Regions from separate parts of the Streptomyces sp. NPDC039462 genome, predicted to be linked through region 2. Evidence: predicted binding sites of a transcription regulator. Region 2 holds the regulator's gene; the other holds the start of a gene.
What was found. Region 2 encodes HrcA, which represses chaperone genes, less so after heat shock. Its sites were predicted from a motif close to TTNGCACTCNGNNNNNCNGAGTGCNAA; they were not measured.
Positions count from the first base shown of each region.

Region 1: the regulator HrcA is predicted to act here: its motif matches at 3,756-3,782, upstream of groL (chaperonin GroEL).

Region 1 covers NZ_JBVKAO010000002.1:1,141,333-1,148,037, reverse strand. Annotated here, with positions in the region: gene ACZ7LU_RS15730 (RNA polymerase sigma factor) at 1-562, shown strand, start outside; gene ACZ7LU_RS15725 (THUMP-like domain-containing protein) at 559-1,809, opposite strand; gene ACZ7LU_RS15720 (polysaccharide deacetylase family protein) at 1,892-2,818, shown strand; gene groES (co-chaperone GroES) at 3,370-3,678, shown strand; gene groL (chaperonin GroEL) at 3,792-5,420, shown strand; gene ACZ7LU_RS15705 (SDR family NAD(P)-dependent oxidoreductase) at 5,593-6,366, opposite strand; gene ACZ7LU_RS15700 (MOSC domain-containing protein) at 6,376-6,705, opposite strand, start outside.
Region 2 covers NZ_JBVKAO010000007.1:134,651-141,355, reverse strand. Annotated here, with positions in the region: gene ACZ7LU_RS31520 (nitronate monooxygenase) at 1-1,019, opposite strand, end outside; gene dnaJ (molecular chaperone DnaJ) at 1,314-2,453, opposite strand; gene hrcA (heat-inducible transcriptional repressor HrcA) at 2,454-3,470, opposite strand; gene ACZ7LU_RS31505 (MBL fold metallo-hydrolase) at 3,626-4,360, shown strand; gene ACZ7LU_RS31500 (DUF3097 domain-containing protein) at 4,396-5,214, shown strand; gene hemW (radical SAM family heme chaperone HemW) at 5,231-6,463, opposite strand; gene ACZ7LU_RS31490 (SpoIIE family protein phosphatase) at 6,504-6,705, opposite strand, start outside.

The sequences.
Region 1 (6,705 bases), on a different contig from region 2:
CGAAGTGCACGGCCTGGCCGCGCTGTTGGAGCTGCAGGCCTCCCGCACGGCGGCGCGCACGGGCCCGTCAGGCGAGCCCGTGCTGCTCAAGGACCAGAACCGCACCCGCTGGAACCAGCTGCTGATCCGGCGCGGTTTCGCCGCGCTCGCGCGGGCGCAGAGCATGGCGGCCTCGCCCGCCGGGGGCCTCGGCCCGTACGCCCTCCAGGCCGCGATCGCCGCCTGCCACGCGCACGCGCACACGTACGAGGACACCGACTGGCAGCAGATCGCCGTCCTCTACGGCCTGCTCGCCGCCCGCGCCCCGTCCCCGGTGGTCGAGCTGAACCGGGCGGTCGCGGTCGCGATGGCCCAGGGCACGGAGGCCGGCCTGGTCCTGGTCGACGCGCTCGCCGCCGAGTCCGCGCTGCGCGACTACCACTTGCTGCCCAGCGTGCGCGGTGACCTGCTGGCGCGGCTCGGCCGGCGGGCGGAGGCCCGCGCGGAGTTCGAGCGGGCGGCGTCGCTGGCCAGGAACATGCGGGAACGCGAACTGCTGCTGGAGCGGGCGGCCGGCTGTTAGGGCTGTGTCCCCCGGGTGACCGGGTGGCCGATCAGCATGGTCGGGGCGCCCGCGACGCGGGTCAGGAAGACGGTCGCCGCGTTCTTCCCCTGCGGCTTCACCTTGCGCCGCAGCTCCTCCGGCTCGACGGCGGAGCCGCGCTTCTTGACGGTGAGGATGCCGACCCCGCGCTCCCGCAGCAGCGCCTTCAGCTTCTTCACGTTGAAGGGCAGCTGGTCGGTGATCTCGTACGCGGTGGCGTACGGGGTGTCGTGCCGGGCGTCGGAGGTGACGTACGCGATGGTCTCGTCGATGAGCCCGCCCCCGACCCGCGCGGCGACCTCGGCGACCAGGTGGGCGCGGATGACGGCGCCGTCCGGCTCGTACAGGTAACGCCCGACGGGACGCACCTCGGGGTCCGGCAGCATCTCGGCGAGCGAGGTCCACAGGGAGGCGCCGCCGGGCAGGAGCGTCGCGCGGTGCGAGGCGGGGGTGTCCGTGCCGAACCACAGCACGGCCTCCTTCACGTCGCCGCCGTCCGAGATCCACTCGGCGCCGGCCTCGGCGGGGATCGCCTCGTGCGGGATGCCGGGCGCGATCTTCAGCGCGGCGAGCGGGGCCTCGAGCGCGGCGCCGATCGCCCAGGACAGGGGTGGGGAGTAGGCCTCGGGGTCGAAGATCCGGCCGCGCCCGCCCCGCCGTGCCGGGTCGACGAAGACGGCGTCGTACGCGGAGGTGTCCACCTCGGTGACATCCGCCTCCCGGACCTCGATGAGGTCGGCGAGGCCGAGGGCGTCGGCGTTGGCACGGGCGACCGCGCAGGTCAGGGGGTCGCGGTCGACGGCGAGCACGGAGATCCCGGCCCGCGCGAGCGCGATGGCGTCGCCGCCGATGCCGCAGCAGAGGTCGGCGAGTGAACGGACGCCCAGGTCCCGGAAGCCCGTGGCGCGGTGGGCGGCGACGGAGGCGCGCGTGGACTGCTCGACGCCGTTCGGCGTGAAGAACATCCGGGCCGCGTCCTCGGCCCCGAACTTCGCTTCGGCCCGGCGGCGCAGCCGGGCCTGCGCGATGGCGGCGGAGACCAGGAGCGCCGGGTGCGTGCGGCGCAGCCGGGTGGCGGCGGCGAGCTCCTGCGCGGGCTCGACGTCCCGCACCTCGTCGAGCAGGGCCAGGCCCTCGTCGGTGCGCAGGGCGGCGAAGGCGGCGAGGGGGTCGCCGAGGTCGGTCTCGTGGCCGCTCGGCGTGTTCGGGTCGTTCACCTGCCCCATTGTGGGCCAGTCGGTGGATGGTGGTCGGCCGGTGGCGGTGTCGGGCCCGCGCCACGGCCTTGAACTGCGAGGATCCGGCGCCATGCAACTAGTACGACAAAAGGAAGAATCCGCCAGAAGACGGAAGAATCAGGTGCGTGTCCTGGTGGCCGCCCTGTCCGTCGCGGCGATCGCCTCGGGCTGCGTCTCCGGGGACGACTCCGACGGCGTGAGACCCGCCCACGGCCAGCAGCCGCTCAACGCCCCACCCGCCCGCGCCCTCGACGCCTACGCAAGGAAACTCGCCGCGGTCCAGGTGGCACGGGCCGCGGCGGCCAAGCGCTGGGGCCTGGCGAAGACCCCGCTCGCGGCACCCGCGCCACCCCGGACCAAGCCGCGGCTCACCACCCGCAAGGGCTTCGAGGTCAAGGGACACAAGGGCCTGCCGCCGGTCTTCACGACCATCCCCACCAAGAAGAAGGTCGTCTTCCTGACCATCGACGACGGCGCCGAGAAGGACCCTGCGCTCCTGAGGATGATGAGCGACCTGCGGATCCCGTACACCGCGTTCCTCAGCGACTACCTCGTCAAGGAGGACTACGCCTACTTCAAGAAGATGCAGTCCCGCGGCGTCGTCCTGAACAACCACACCCTCAACCACCCCTACATGCCCGGACTTTCGTACGAGGGTCAGCGCCGCGAGATCTGCGGCATGCAGGACACCATCCAGAAGCGCTACGGCAAACGCCCCAAGCTCTTCCGTCCGCCGTACGGCAACTACAACGAGGACACCCTGCGCGCCGCCAAGGCCTGCGGGATCAAGGCGGTGCCCCTCTGGGCGTCGGAGGCCTTCGCCGACCGCATGGAGTGGCGCGAGTGGGACAAGGACCTGCACCCCGGCGACATCATCCTCACGCATTTCCGGGGGCGTGAGGACTGGAAGGGAACCATGCCCGACATGGTCCGCCGGGTCATGAAGACCGTCACCGCCAAGGGGTACGCGGTGGCCAGGCTGGAGGACTACCTGTGACCCCGCGGGCGCGAGCGCACCGCCGCATCCTCGCCGCGGCCCTCCTGTGCGGAGCACTCGCGCCCGCACTGCTCACGGGCTGCGCGGACTCGGTGGACCCGATCGAGCGCCTGGGCAGAAAGGCAGCCCAGAAACTGCCACTCAAGCCTGGAGCCACGGTCGCCCCGAGCGCACCGCACCGCTGTGGGCAGGCGTCCCGCTGGGGGTCCCCCCAGGCCCTTGAGGCACTGGGGGAGGGACGGGTGGGCACAGCCCCCGGTGCCGAGCACGAGGAACCAAGGCGCCCCCCTGTCGCCGACAGGGAACCCCGGACGACCCGAACCCGTTGCCCCGAAGGGGTGCCCGAACCCCCAATCCGCTAAAGCCCGGCGCAGCCGATTGGCACTCCGCTTGACCGAGTGCTAACCCGCGTCCTAGTCTCGCTTCTGGCACTCCCCACTGGAGAGTGCCAACAGCGACGGGCAGGTCCGGCACCCGCGACGACGGATCCACCTGGTCGCCACACCTCAGACTCTTAACCCCGTGAGATCTCCGAAGGGGGAGACCGGATCGTGACGACCGCCAGCTCCAAGGTTGCCATCAAGCCGCTTGAGGACCGCATTGTGGTCCAGCCGCTCGACGCCGAGCAGACCACGGCCTCCGGCCTGGTCATTCCGGACACCGCGAAGGAGAAGCCCCAGGAGGGTGCTGTCCTCGCCGTGGGCCCGGGCCGCTTCGAGAACGGCGAGCGCCTGCCGCTCGACGTGAAGGTCGGCGATGTCGTGCTGTACAGCAAGTACGGCGGCACCGAGGTGAAGTACAACGGTGACGAGTACCTCGTCCTCTCGGCCCGCGACGTGCTCGCGATCGTCGAGAAGTAGTTCACCCAGCAGATTTGCTTTCCGAGCTGCGCCCCTGGTCACCCCGCTGATTGCCGGGCGGCGAGGGGCGTAGTTCGTTACAACCGAGTTTTCGAGAGGGCTGAATCGCTCCCATGGCGAAGATCCTGAAGTTCGACGAGGACGCCCGTCGCGCCCTTGAGCGCGGCGTCAACAAGCTTGCCGACACGGTCAAGGTGACGATCGGCCCCCGCGGCCGCAACGTCGTCATCGACAAGAAGTTCGGCGCCCCGACCATCACCAACGACGGCGTCACCATCGCCCGCGAGGTAGAGGTCGACGACCCGTACGAGAACCTCGGCGCCCAGCTGGTGAAGGAGGTGGCGACCAAGACCAACGACATCGCGGGTGACGGCACCACCACCGCCACCGTGCTCGCCCAGGCCCTCGTCAAGGAAGGTCTGCGCAACGTCGCCGCCGGCGCCTCCCCGGCCGCCCTGAAGAAGGGCATCGACGCCGCCGTCGCGGCCGTCTCCGAGGAGCTCCTCGCCACCGCCCGCCCGATCGACGACAAGGCCGACATCGCGGCCGTCGCCGGTCTGTCGGCCCAGGACCCGCAGGTCGGCGAGCTCATCGCCGAGGCGATGGACAAGGTCGGCAAGGACGGTGTCATCACCGTCGAGGAGTCCAACACCTTCGGCCTGGAGCTCGACTTCACCGAGGGCATGGCCTTCGACAAGGGCTACCTGTCGCCGTACATGGTGTCCGACCAGGAGCGTATGGAGGCCGTCCTCGACGACCCGTACATCCTGATCCACCAGGGCAAGATCTCGTCGATCCAGGACCTCCTGCCGCTGCTCGAGAAGGTCATCCAGGCCAACTCCTCGAAGCCGCTCCTGATCATCGCCGAGGACGTCGAGGGCGAGGCCCTGTCGACCCTGGTCGTGAACAAGATCCGCGGCACCTTCAACGCCGTCGCGGTGAAGGCCCCCGGCTTCGGCGACCGCCGCAAGGCGATGCTCGGCGACATGGCCACCCTCACCGGTGCCACCGTCATCGCCGAGGAGGTCGGCCTCAAGCTCGACCAGGTCGGCCTCGACGTGCTCGGCACCGCCCGCCGCGTCACCATCACCAAGGACGACACCACGATCGTCGACGGCGGCGGCAACAAGGCCGACGCCGACGCCCGCGTCGCCCAGATCAAGGCCGAGATCGAGGCCACGGACTCCGACTGGGACCGCGAGAAGCTCCAGGAGCGCCTCGCGAAGCTGGCCGGCGGCGTGTGCGTCATCAAGGTCGGCGCCGCCACCGAGGTGGAGCTGAAGGAGAAGAAGCACCGTCTGGAGGACGCCATCTCCGCGACCCGCGCCGCGGTCGAGGAGGGCATCGTCTCCGGTGGTGGCTCGGCTCTGGTGCACGCCGTCAAGGTCCTCGAGGGCAACCTCGGCAAGGAGGGCGACGAGGCCACCGGTGTCGCCGTCGTCCGCCGCGCCGCCGTCGAGCCGCTGCGCTGGATCGCCGAGAACGCCGGCCTCGAGGGCTACGTCATCACCTCGAAGGTCGCCGAGCTCGAGAAGGGCTTCGGCTTCAACGCCGCGACCGGTGAGTACGGCGACCTGGTCAAGGCCGGCGTCATCGACCCGGTCAAGGTCACCCGCTCCGCCCTGGAGAACGCCGCGTCGATCGCCTCCCTGCTCCTCACGACCGAGACCCTGGTCGTCGAGAAGCCGGCCGAGGAAGAGGCCGACGCCGGTCACAGCCACGGTCACGGCCACTCGCACTGACCGCTGCGCCCGCTTGAACGGTGACTGAGGCCCGGCTTCCCTTACGGGGAGCCGGGCCTCAGTCCTTTCCGGCTTCGCGTCTGCCTGGTTGCGCTTACGTGGCCGGGTGCGGGCCGTGGTCCGTCCTCGCGCAGTTCCCCGCGCCCCTTACGGGGCGCCCCCGCCCCCGGAGCTACTGCGGCCCGTACTTGCGGCCCGTCCGCGACGTGACCCCGCCCAGCAGATTCCGCGGCGTCACCTTCACCACCCCCATCAGCGCCTTGTACCGCGGGTCGGGGACGGACAGTGTCTTGCCGCGGGCGAGGTCGGCCAGAGCGACCGCGACCAGCTTGTCCGCGTCGAGCCACATCCAGTTGGGGATGTTCGACGTACCCATCCCGGCACGCTGGTGGAACTCCGTGCGTACGAAGCCGGGGCAGAGCGCCATCAGCCGCACCCCGGACCCGGCCAAGTCCTTCGCCGCGCCCTGCGTGAACTGCACGACCCACGCCTTGGACGCGCCGTACGTCCCGCGCGGCACGAACGCCGCCACCGACGCCACGTTCACGACACCGCCGCGGCCGCGGTCCCGCATCGACGCCGTCGCCGCCGACGTCAGCCGGAGCACCGCCTCGCAGTGCACCTTGAGCATCGTCAGCTCGTCCTCGAGCGACACCTCCAGATAGCGGCCCTTGTTGCCGAACCCCGCGTTGTTGATCAGCAGGTCGACCGCGTCCCTCCGGTTCGACAGCCGCTGCTCGACCGCCTCGATGCCCGCGTCCGTCGCGAGGTCGGCGGTGAGCACCTCCGCCTCGATGCCGTGCCGGTCGTGCAGCTCGGTCGCCTGTTCGCGCAGCCGCTTGGTGTCGCGAGCCACCAGCACGAGGTTGTGCCCGTCACCCGCGAGGCGCCGCGCGAAGGCGGCGCCGATGCCGGCGGTAGATCCCGTAATCAGAGCCGTAGTCATGGCCCAAGGCTAGTGAGATCCCGTGACCGCGTGCTGCGCCACGTACTTGCGCGCGCGTGCGGCCGTCTCCGGGTGCAGTGCGTCGCCCGCCGCGAGCAGCTGCGGCAGCAGCGCCTTCTCCGTCGTGACGGCCCGGTACTGCAGGCCGACGGTGACCTCGTGCGCCGGTCGGTGCAGGATCTCGATGCGGTCCCCGGCCCGGATCTCACCCGGTTCGATGACCCGCAGATACGCGCCGGGGGCGTCCCCCTCGGTGAACCGCTTGATCCACCCCTTCTCGCCGAGGTGGCCCTGGAACGTACGGCAGGGAATGCGGCCGCTCGTCACCTCCAGCACCAG
Region 2 (6,705 bases):
AGGACCTCCACGAGCTGCCCGGCGGGCAGCTCCCGGGCGAGCCGGTGGCCCTGTCCGGCCCAGAGCGCCATGGCCTGCGCGTCACCGGCCTTCGCCGCGGCCTTGCGCAGACCGCTGGTGAGGTGGTGGACCTGCGGGTAGGCGGCGGGGGCGTACGGGCCGTGCTCGCGCATGAAGCGGTTGACGAGGCCGCGCGCGGGGCGCCCGGAGAACGCCCGGGTCAGCTCGGTCCGTACGAACAGCGGGTTGGTCATGGCCTGCTTGTGCAGGGCGTTGGCGCCCGACTCGGGGGTGACGAGGAACGCCGTGCCGAGCTGCGCCGCGTCCGCGCCCGCCGCGAGCACCGCGGCGATCTGCGCGCCGCGCATCAGCCCGCCGGCCGCGACGATCGGGATCTGCGCGGTCTCGCGGACCTGGGTGATGAGGGAGAGCAGCCCGATCCCGGAGCCGTCGGCCTCGGGGTTGTCCTTGTGCGTGCCCTGATGTCCGCCCGCCTCGATGCCCTGCACGCACACGGCGTCGGCGCCGGCCCACTGCGCGGTCTGGGCCTCCTCCGGCGTGGTGACGGTGACGACGGTCAGGGTGCCGACGCGCGCGAAGGCGTCGAGGACGTCGCGGGTGGGGCACCCGAAGGTGAAGGAGACCACCGGCACCGGGTCGTCGAGGAGGATCGCGAGCTTGGCGTCGTACCCGTCGTCCCGCCCGCTGTCCGGGTCGCCGAGCTCCGTCTCGTACCAGGTGGCCTCGCCGGCGAGCTGGCTGCGGTAGACCTCGACGGCCGCGGGGTCCGCGGTGTCGGGCTGCGGCATGAAGAGGTTGACGCCGAAGGGTTGCGAGGTCAGCCCCCGCAACTGTTTGATCTCCTGGTACATCCCGTCGGCCGTCTTGTACCCGGCGGCGAGGAACCCGAGCCCGCCGGCCTCGGCGACGGCCGCGGCCAGCTGCGGCCCGGAGGCGCCGCCCGCCATGGGGGCCTGCACGATCGGATGGCGGCAGAGAGCGGTCAGTGCGGAGGACATGCACGCATCGTGCCACGGTCCTTCGGTCGCGCCGAATCGCGTGCCCCGCGCCGGGTGTGCGCCGCCTCGTCTGCCCCATCGACCGCCGTCGGCGACTGCGGGCCGTCCCGGGTTGCTCGCGCAGTTCCCCGCGCCCCTAAAGACAACCGCCCCGCGCCCTTGAAGGGGCCCGGAACGGGCCTTCAAGGGGCGCGGGGAACTGCGCGCCCAGCCCCCACCGCCCCGCAGGCGAACGACAGAGCCCCCGGCACGGGAAGATCCCGCCCCGGGGGCACCGGAGAACCGCTCAAGGCGCTACCGCCCGTTGAACGCATCCTTGAGGCGGGAGAACAACCCCTGCTGCCCCGGCTGGAACTGCCCCGTGGGCCGCTCCTCCCCGCGCAGCTGCGCCAGCTCGCGCAGCAGCCGCTCCTGCTCGGGGTCGAGCTTCGTCGGCGTGAGGACCTCGACGTGCACGATGAGGTCGCCGCGTCCGCCGCCGCGCAGGTGCGTGATGCCGCGCCCGTGCAGTGGTACCGACTGGCCGGACTGCGTGCCGGGCCGGATGTCGATCTCCTCCAGGCCGTCCAGCGTCTCCAGCGGCACCTTCGTGCCGAGCGACGCCGCGGTCATCGGGATCGTCACCGTGCAGTGCAGATCGTCGCCGCGCCGCTGGAAGACGGCGTGCGGCAGCTCGTGGATCTCGACGTAGAGGTCACCGGCGGGGCCGCCGCCGGGGCCGACCTCGCCCTCGCCCGCGAGCTGGATCCGCGTGCCGTTGTCGACACCGGCCGGGATCTTGACCGTCAGGGTCCGGCGCGAGCGGATCCGCCCGTCGCCCGCGCACTCGGGACACGGCGTCGGCACGACGGTGCCGAAGCCCTGGCACTGCGGGCACGGCCGCGACGTCATGACCTGCCCGAGGAAGGACCGCGTGACCTGCGACACCTCGCCGCGGCCGCGGCACATGTCACAGGTCTGGGCGGACGTCCCCGGCGCGGCACCCTCGCCGCTGCAGGTCGTACAGACGACAGCCGTGTCGACCTGAATGTCCTTGGTGGTCCCGAAGGCGGCCTCTTCGAGGTCGATCTCCAGACGGATCATGGCGTCCTGGCCGCGACGCGTGCGCGAGCGCGGGCCGCGCTGCGACGCCGTCCCGAAGAACGCGTCCATGATGTCGGAGAAGTTGCCGAAGCCGCCGGCGCCGAAGCCACCCGCGCCTCCGCCGCCGCCCGACTGGGACAGGGGGTCACCGCCGAGGTCGTAGACCTGCTTCTTCTGCGGGTCCGACAACACCTCGTACGCGGCGTTGATCTCCTTGAAGCGCTCCTGAGTCTTCGGATCCGGATTCACATCCGGGTGAAGCTCACGCGCCAGCCTCCGGAAGGCCTTCTTGATCTCGTCCTGGGAAGCGTCGCGGCGCACGCCGAGTACGGCGTAGTAGTCCGTGGCCACTTACGACTCCGCCAGGATCTGTCCGACGTAACGTGCCACTGCGCGTACTGCTCCCATCGTTCCCGGATAGTCCATGCGGGTCGGTCCGACCACGCCGAGTTTGGCGACTGCCTCGCTTCCCGAACCGTAGCCGACCGAGACCACGGACGTGGAGCTGAGCCCCTCATGGGCGTTCTCGTGACCGATCCGTACGGCCATGCCCGAATCCTGCACCTCACCAAGCAACTTGAGGAGCACGACCTGCTCCTCAAGGGCTTCGAGAACGGGCCGGATGGTGAGGGGAAAGTCATGTCCGAAGCGGGTGAGATTGGCGGTGCCGCCGATCATCAGCCGTTCTTCGGTCTCCTCCACGAGCGTTTCGAGGAGGGTGGAGAGGACCGTCGCGACCGTGCCGCGGTCCTCGGTCTCGAAGGCCTCGGGCAGGTCCTGCACCAACTGTGGCACATCCGCGAACCGGCGCCCCGCGACCCTGCTGTTCAGCCTGGCCCGCAGGTCCGCGAGCGCACTCTCGCCGAACGGCGCCGGGCAGTCGATCATGCGCTGCTCGACCCGTCCCGTGTCGGTGATCAGTACGAGCATCAGCCGGGCCGGAGCGAGCGAGAGAAGTTCCACATGCCGCACCGTCGACCTGGTGAGCGACGGGTACTGCACGACGGCGACCTGCCGGGTCAGCTGCGCGAGCAGCCGCACCGTACGCCCCACGACGTCGTCGAGATCCACGGCGCCGTCGAGGAAGTTCTGGATGGCGCGACGCTCGGGCGCGGTCATCGGCTTGACGCCGGCGAGCTTGTCGACGAAGAGGCGGTACCCCTTGTCCGTCGGGATGCGCCCCGCGCTGGTGTGGGGCTGGGCGATGAACCCTTCCTCCTCCAGCGCCGCCATGTCATTGCGGACGGTGGCCGGGGAGACCCCCAGACGGTGCCGCTCGGTGAGCGCCTTCGAGCCGACGGGCTCCTCCGTCCCCACATAGTCATGGACGATGGCGCGCAGCACTTCGAGCCTGCGTTCACTGAGCATCGCGCACACCTCCAGCTGTCTCTGTGAGCCCCGCCTGGCACTCACCGCGGGCGAGTGCCAGCCTTTCAAAGGGTCAGTGTACGGCCGTCGGGTACGGCCCCGGCAAGACAGCGGCTGCCGAACACCGCGCGTGCGGATAGCGTCACCGTATGAACGTGACGCCGGCATGGGAAGCGGCGGGCTGGGAGCGGCTCGCACCGCGCGTGGGGCGGCGCCGCCTGCCCCGCTGGGACTGTACGGCGGGGCTGGTCGTCGGGGACGACGCGGCCCTCATGATCGAGGCCGGGTCGAGCCTCGCGGAGGGCGCGGCCCTGCGGACTCAGGCCCGGCAAATCCTCGGCGGGGGCCGCCGGGTCACCCATCTCGCGCTGACCCACCCGCACTTCGACCACGTCCTCGGCGCGGCCGCCTTCGCGGGCGTGGAGGTGTACGGGGCGGTGGGCATCGAGACGGTCTTCACCAAGGGCCACGAGGAACTGCGCGAGGACGCGGTACGCCACGGCCTGGACGCGGACGCGGCGGCGGAGGCGGCCGACCTGCTGGTCCACCCGCACCACCTGGTGTGCGGGGAGTGGACGCTCGACCTGGGCGGCCTCCAGGTGCTGCTCGCGAACATCGGCCCCGGCCACTCGGGCCACGACCTCGCGGTCCTCGTCCCCGGCAGCGACGGCGCACCGGAGATCGTCTTCTGCGGCGACCTCGTCGAGGAGTCGGGCGAACCGCAGGCGGGCCCGGACGCGGTGCCGAAGCGGTGGCCTGCGGCGCTGGACCGCCTCCTCGACCTGGGCGGCGAGGACGCGCTGTACGTCCCCGGACACGGCGCCACGGTGAATGCGGCATTTGTCCGCGCGCAACGCGCCACACTGGCAGCCCGCTTCGGCGTGTCGTGACCGCAACGCCTTCCGCTCTTCCTATCGTCACCGGAATGCGCCAGTACTCCGCCGACCTCACGCCCCCTTGGAAGAAGCCGAAGCCCGTACCGGAGGTGGCGGCGGACGCCGGCCTCGTGGTCGAGGAGCTGAGCACCGGTTTCTGCGGGGCGGTGATCCGCTGCGAGAAGACGGCGCAGGGCCCGACGGTGACGCTGGAGGACCGCTTCGGCAAGCAGCGCGTGTTCCCGATGGAGCCCCGCGGGTTCCTCCTGGACGGCCGCCCGGTCACCCTGGTCCGGCCCACGCGGGCTTCTGCTCCTGTACGTCCCTCCCGCACCGCCTCCGGTTCGGTGGCCGTCCCCGGGGCGCGGGCCCGGGTCGCCCGCGCGGGACGTATCTACGTGGAGGGCCGTCACGACGCCGAGCTCGTCGAACGCGTCTGGGGCGACGACCTCCGCATCGAGGGCGTCGTGGTCGAGTACCTGGAAGGCATCGACGACCTGCCCGCGATCGTCGCCGAGTTCGCCCCCGGCCCCGACGCCCGCCTCGGCATCCTCGTCGACCACCTGGTCCCCGGCTCCAAGGAGTCCCGCATCGCTGCGGAGGTCACCAGCGCCCACGCCCTGGTGGTCGGCCACCCCTACATCGACGTGTGGGAAGCGGTGAAACCCGCCTCCGTCGGCATCCCCGGCTGGCCCCGCGTGCCACGCGGCCAGGACTGGAAGACGGGTGTGTGCAGAGCCCTGGGCTGGCCGGAGAACACCGGCGCGGCCTGGCAGCGCATCCTGAACTCGGTCCACTCCTACAAGGACCTGGAGCCCCCGCTCCTGGGCCGGGTGGAAGAACTGATCGACTTCGTCACCTTGCCGTGACGCGGTGGTGCGGGAGCTAGTCGACCAGGTCCCGCACCACCGCGTCGGCCAGCAACCGTCCCCGAAGCGTCAGCACGGCCCGCCCGGCGGCATAGGGCTCGGCCTCGAGCAGCCCGTCCGTCAGCGCCCGCCGGGAGGCGGCCAGCCCGGCCTCCCTCAGCAGCGACAACGGACATCCCTCCCGCAGCCGCAGCTCCAGCAAGATCCGCTCCACCCGCCGGTCCTCGGCGGAGAGCACCTCACGCCCGGCCCCGGGCGAGCCCCCGCCCGCCAGCGCCCCCGCGTACGCCCCGGGATGCTTGACGTTCCACCACCGCACGCCCCCCACGTGGCTGTGCGCGCCCGGCCCGGCGCCCCACCAGTCGGCCCCGCGCCAGTACAGCTCGTTGTGCAGGCACCGCCCGGCCTCGGACGTCGCCCAGTTGGACACCTCGTACCAGTCGAAGCCCGCGCCGCCCAGCACCTCGTCGGCGATGAGGTACCGGTCCGCGTGGACGTCGTCGTCGGTCATCGGCACCTCCCCGCGCCGGATCCGCCGAGCCAGCTGCGTGCCCTCCTCCACGATCAGCGCGTAGGCGCTCACGTGGTCGGGACCGGCCCCGATCGCCGCGTCGAGCGAGGCCCGCCAGTCGTCGTCGGTCTCGCCCGGGGTGCCGTAGATCAGGTCCAGGTTCACGTGGTCGAACCCGGCCGCCCGCGCCTCGGCGACGCATGCCTCGGGCCGCCCGGGCGTATGCGTACGGTCGAGCACCTTCAGGACGTGCTGCTTCGCGCTCTGCATGCCGAAGGAGACCCGGTTGAACCCGCCCTCCCGCAGCTCGCTCAGATACGCCGCGTCGACGGACTCCGGATTGGCCTCGGTCGTGATCTCGGCGTCGACCGCGAGCCCGAACTCGTCCCGCACGGCGCCCAGCATCCGCACCAGATCCCCGGCGGCGAGCAGCGTCGGCGTACCGCCCCCGACGAACACCGTCCGCACGGGCCGCGGGTCGTCCCCGAGGACCTTCCGGGCGAGCCGCACCTCGTCGACGAGGGTGTCCGCGTAGTTGTCCCGGGAGGCGAGCACGCCACCGGAGCCGCGCAGCTCGGTGGCGGTGTACGTGTTGAAGTCGCAGTAGCCGCAGCGCGTGGCGCAGTACGGGACGTGCAGGTAGAAGCCGAGCGGGCGGGAGGCCGCGCCGTCCAGGGCGGACGCGGGCAGCGCCCCGTCCTCGGGCATGGGCTCACCATCGGGCAGTGCGGAAGGCATGTCTTCGATTGTCCCGCACCCTCGGGCAACCCCGCGCCGCTCACTCATTCGCTCCCTGAGCCCGAAGCACCAGCAACGCGAGGTCGTCGTCCGGCGGCCGCTCCGAGAACTCGTGGACGAGCCTGCGGATCCGCTCCGCCACCAGCGGAGCGTCGAGCCCCGCGCACTCGGCCAGCGCCGCCGCGAGCCCGTTCCCGTCGTCGAACTGGCGCCGCCCCGTCCGGCGCTCGGTCACGCCGTCC